2 regions of the Neisseria sp. HMSC065C04 genome follow, and region 1 is predicted to be linked to the other one. Evidence: predicted binding sites of a transcription regulator. Region 1 holds the regulator's gene; the other holds the start of a gene.
What was found. The regulator sigma-54, encoded in region 1, starts transcription at its own class of promoters, with help from an activator protein. The targets are predictions, from matches to a motif close to CTGGCACGCTTCATGCTT.
Positions count from the first base shown of each region.

Region 2: HMPREF3022_RS03935 (pilin) is a predicted target of sigma-54. The motif match lies at 868-885, and genes of this name have one in related genera.

Region 1 covers NZ_KV820422.1:385,858-388,261, forward strand. The annotation lists gene HMPREF3022_RS10775 (energy transducer TonB) at 1-154, shown strand, start outside; gene rpoN (RNA polymerase factor sigma-54) at 313-1,668, shown strand; gene raiA (ribosome hibernation-promoting factor, HPF/YfiA family) at 1,718-2,032, shown strand; gene HMPREF3022_RS10790 (AmpG family muropeptide MFS transporter) at 2,106-2,404, opposite strand, start outside.
Region 2 covers NZ_KV820406.1:20,839-23,242, reverse strand. The annotation lists gene glnD ([protein-PII] uridylyltransferase) at 1-257, shown strand, start outside; gene HMPREF3022_RS03935 (pilin) at 1,050-1,481, shown strand; gene HMPREF3022_RS03930 (pilin) at 1,567-2,040, shown strand.

The DNA.
Region 1 (2,404 bases):
AGTATTTGTATGGGTAAAAAAGAGCAGTGGATACTCGCGTTTAGATGCTGCAGGACGAAAAGCGGTTTTGCAGACAAAATTTCAACCCGCTACCTATCGCGGGAAGCCTGTTGCCATGTTTTTTACTCGACGTATTGCGTTTATTTTAAATTAGAAAATATCTCTACTGTCGAATAATTCATTTATCGGTTGATAAAAGAATAATATATTGAAATAATCATCCAATATATAAACAATATATCCGATACTTTCAGACGGCCCGTCAGATACAGGCCGTCTGAAATCCATAAAGCACATTTACTATCAAACATTATGTCTTCACTCGTCCTTAAACTCAAACAGACCCAGCAGCTCAACCAGCGGCTGCAGCAGTCTTTGCGCATCTTGCAGATGTCGGGTCTTGAGCTTGAGCGCGAAGTGGAAGACTGGTTGTCAGACAATCCTCTGCTTGAGCGTCCGGAAACCGATGAGTTTGCCGACAGCGGGCTCAACCGTGCCGTCACCATGCCGCGTGCCGGTCAGCAGTTGGGCGGCGACGATGCCGAAGATATTTGGAGCAACATCGCCGAAGAAGAGGATTTCAAACACTATCTGCATGCCCAAGTGTGCGAGCATCCGCTCTCGCAAGTGGAGGCGGCCTATGTTCATGTCTTGATTGATTTTTTGGACGAACAAGGCTACCTCACCGACAGCCTCGAAGAAATCATCGACCACACGCCGTTGGAATGGATGCTGGACGAAGAAGCCCTGCAAAATGCGCTGGATATATTGCAAACCTTTGATCCGCCCGGCGTGGCGGCGGCTGATTTGACCGAGTCGCTCATGCTGCAGCTGATGCGTTTGCCGGCTTCTCCGGCCAGACAAATGGCCGCGCATTTGGTGCAAAGTTCGCTTCAAGATTTGGGCAAAAACCGTAAACAAAACGTTCTGCGTTTCCGCAAACTCTATCCCCAGACCGACAGTGAAACCATAGAAGCCGCGCTCGATATGATTGCCGGGTTGAATCCTTATCCGGCTTACGGCTTCGCTTCTGCCACCCCCACGCCTTATATTCAGCCTGACGTTTGGGTGAGAGAGGGCAAGGACGGCTGGGAAGTCATCAGCAACGAAGCGGCCTGGCCGAAGCTACAGCTCAATCAGGAATATTGCGACCTGATGAAATCGGCGGAAGAGGGCGCGCCGGAGTGGAAGGAAAAAATCAGCGAAGCCAAACAGCGCATTGATTCTTTGGAACTGCGCAAAAGCACAGTCCTCCGCCTTGCCGAGTATATCGTCAAAAATCAGGAAGATTTTTTCATCTTCGGCGAAATCGGCCTGTCACCCATGCTGATGAAAGATGCCGCCGCCGAATTGGGTTTGGCGGAAAGCACCATTTCGCGCGCCGCCAATCAGAAATATTTGTCTTGCCCGCGCGGCCTGTTTGCGTTACGCTATTTCTTCACACAGGCAGTCAATGCCGACAATGAGGGCGAAGGGTTCAGCCAAGGCGCAATCAAAGCTGTCTTGAGTCAGCTGATTGAAAGTGAAGACAGCAGCAAACCTTATTCGGACGAGGCCCTCGTCAAATTATTAAAACAACGCGGCATTGAAATCGCCAGACGTACAGTGGCTAAATATAGAGAATCATTAGACATCCCGCCGGCACACAAACGAAAATTTACCGAGTAGATATATTCCGATCCGTTTTGACGGACTAACCAACCGAAGGAGCTGTATCATGAATCTGAAAATCACCGGTCTGAATTTTGATGTTACCGAAGCCATCAAAAACTACGTTTCCGACAAGTTGGCACGAATCAGCCGCCACGCCGACAACATCATTTCCGTGACCATCACGCTCTCGGTGGAAAAAGTCAGCCAAAAAGCTGAAGCCGATGTCCATCTGGCAGGCAAAGATTTGCACGTTGAAGCGATTGAACAGGATATGTACGCCGCGATTGATGTTTTGATGGACAAACTTGACCGCGCTGTTTTGAAACATAAAGAAAAAAGCGGCGATGTCCGCAGCACTGTCAAACCTGAAGCAGAATAAAGTTTTTGTATGATAAAGGCCGTCTGAATATTCAGACGGCCTTTTGTTTTGCTAGAAGTTGTAGACTGGCAATCTAGTTACTCACTTTTTGACCATTCCATGGTGCCACTTTAAACAGCAGCAACATGCCGGGTATGCCCAGGGCAAAACACAGCCAGTAGAAATTGAAGTAACCCATCGCTTCAATCAGATAGCCTGCCGTTGCATTCATGAATGTACGCGGTACGGCAGATAGGCTTGTAAAAAGGGCTAATTGTGTGGCCGTAAATGCCGTATTGGCTTGTTGCGCCATATACGAGACAAACGCTGCTGTGCCTAAGCCGACGCCGATTGCTTCAGCCGCAATTACAACTGCTAAAAAGATTCGTTCCG
Region 2 (2,404 bases), on a different contig from region 1:
CGCCTACCGTAATCATCACCCCCGAAGAAGATTATCCCGGCTGGCACACCATAGACATCACCGCCGTCAACCGCCCCCATCTCCTCGCTGACATCGCCGAGACCTTCTTCGCACACAACATCAGTCTGCGCTACGCCAAAATCACCACCTTGGATCAGCGCATTGAGGACAGCTTCATCACCTACAGCCCATCCCTGCAAGACCCGCAAACCCAAAACACCCTAAAACAGGCATTGATCGAAGTCTTAACCCCATAAAGGCCGTCTGAATATCTTAAAAACATAGGGTGAGCATTTTTTGCTCACCCTAATCACATCCAAATATATAAACATCCTGAATATATCCTTCTCAAACACTCAAGAAATCCAAAGCCTTAAAATTCTAAACCAGAACTTCCTCCTGACACAAAACTACATTCTAAAATCATAAACCAAATGAATATAATTCCAATGACAAAATTTCATTCACCTATTACACCAAACCCTCTTTAAAAATCCTTCCTTCCAAATTTTCTCCTTATCCGTATTCAAACAAAATACGCATACAAAATAAAACCTATAAAAAACAAGAAAATAAAATTACAGAATATTAAACTCACCGATTAATCCAAAAAAACACCGCCCATCCAAATCAATTAACATATTATTGAACAGGCTTAATTTCTGACAAAAAACGTCACACAACCAAACTTATCTCCCTTCCCTGTCACAAAAAACACAAAACTGACAAAAAACGTCAACCGTCCTATTTCCCTAAAATCCTGAAACTTTCAAACAAAACCTCACAAAACTTTAAAATTAAAAAATAAACCCAATAAAAACAACAAATAAAAAATAAAAAATAAAATTTCTAATCAGTTTTGCGCACTTGGCACGCCGACTGCTTGAAACAACACGTCCGATAAGGCCCAAGCCTCAAAGCAGCAAGCCCGACGGAAGCTGTATATTCCTTCTTACTTTATGGTTTACTCATAATACAAAGTGCCAAGCACATTACGGACTTTTTACTTAAACATAATTATTCACACTTTCAAACTGGAGTTTTAATCAATGAAAGCAATCCAAAAAGGTTTCACCCTGATCGAATTGATGATCGTCATCGCCATCTTGGGCATTCTGGCCGTAATCGCTCTGCCTGCGTACCAAGACTACACTATCCGCGCCAAAGTATCTGAAGGCCTGAGCTTGGCTGAACCAGCAAAACTGGCTGTAGCAGAAACTGCTTCTGCTTTGGGTAGCCTGAAAGCAATTACTGCCACCAATACTGGTTACACTTTCCCTGCAAAAGGTACTAACTATGTTAAGAGCATTGCTATCACACCAGGCTCTGGTGTAATCACAGTGACTACTCAAAATACAGGTGCAACTAAACAGCCTGTACTGACTCTGACTCCTGCTCAAGCAAACTCTGAGTCTCCAATTACTTGGACATGTAAATATAAAGACAGCGAACCTAAACACGTTCCTGCTAACTGCCGCTAATATTGGTATTGCAGTCTAAATAAAAGCAAATCCCATAACGCGGTTATGGGATTTGTTTATAAAAATAAGAAAACGATACACTCAAATGAATACCCCATTTCAAGCCCAAAAAGGTTTTACCCTGATTGAGCTGATGATAGTTATCGCCATCCTCTGTATTCTGGTTGTTATCGCCATACCCACTTACCAAAACTATACCGGTAGGGCGCAAGCCTCCGAAGCGCTATACCTTGCCGATGACCTGAAAACCGAAATCAGCATCGCTTCAGCGGTAAATAACCGCCTGCCCAATGCAGAGGATGTCAGCAAACAAGGCGCAATCGGCGTTACTGCTAAACGCATCGGCGGTACATACATCCAAAACGGTGGCGTAACTGTAGAAGCAGATACAGGCAAAATCAGTATTCCTTTCGATAAAGGGCAAAACAAAGGCAAAGTCCTGACCCTGACCCCTTATCGAAATAATAACGATTCGACTTGGTTACTCAACTGGCAATGCGGCGGAACACTGGATCCGATGATGGTGCCCGCCATGTGCCGCGATAACTCACACGGATAAAAACCAAGCATATACCTTAAGAAAAACACAAAAATACATTGCAAAGAAAACACCCAAAACAAAGCCAAATACAAACGCGGAAAACGAATCAAAGCAAAAGAACAAAACTCTCCAAAACAAGGTCATTAAGAGCCTGAATGATCACATTACGAAAATAAATGCCGTCTGAAATTCATTTTCAGACGGCCTCTTTATATCTAACAGTCACTAAAGATAAGAGTATGTAATCTTATAAAAATGTATCAAACAAGTCATTGCCTTAAATGCTACCCCTCCTCTTCCCTCTAAAATTCTCAAGACTCCAATTATTGATAGTCTAGGTCTCATAAATGGCTTATTTTAAAGATAAGTCCAAGGCAATCAT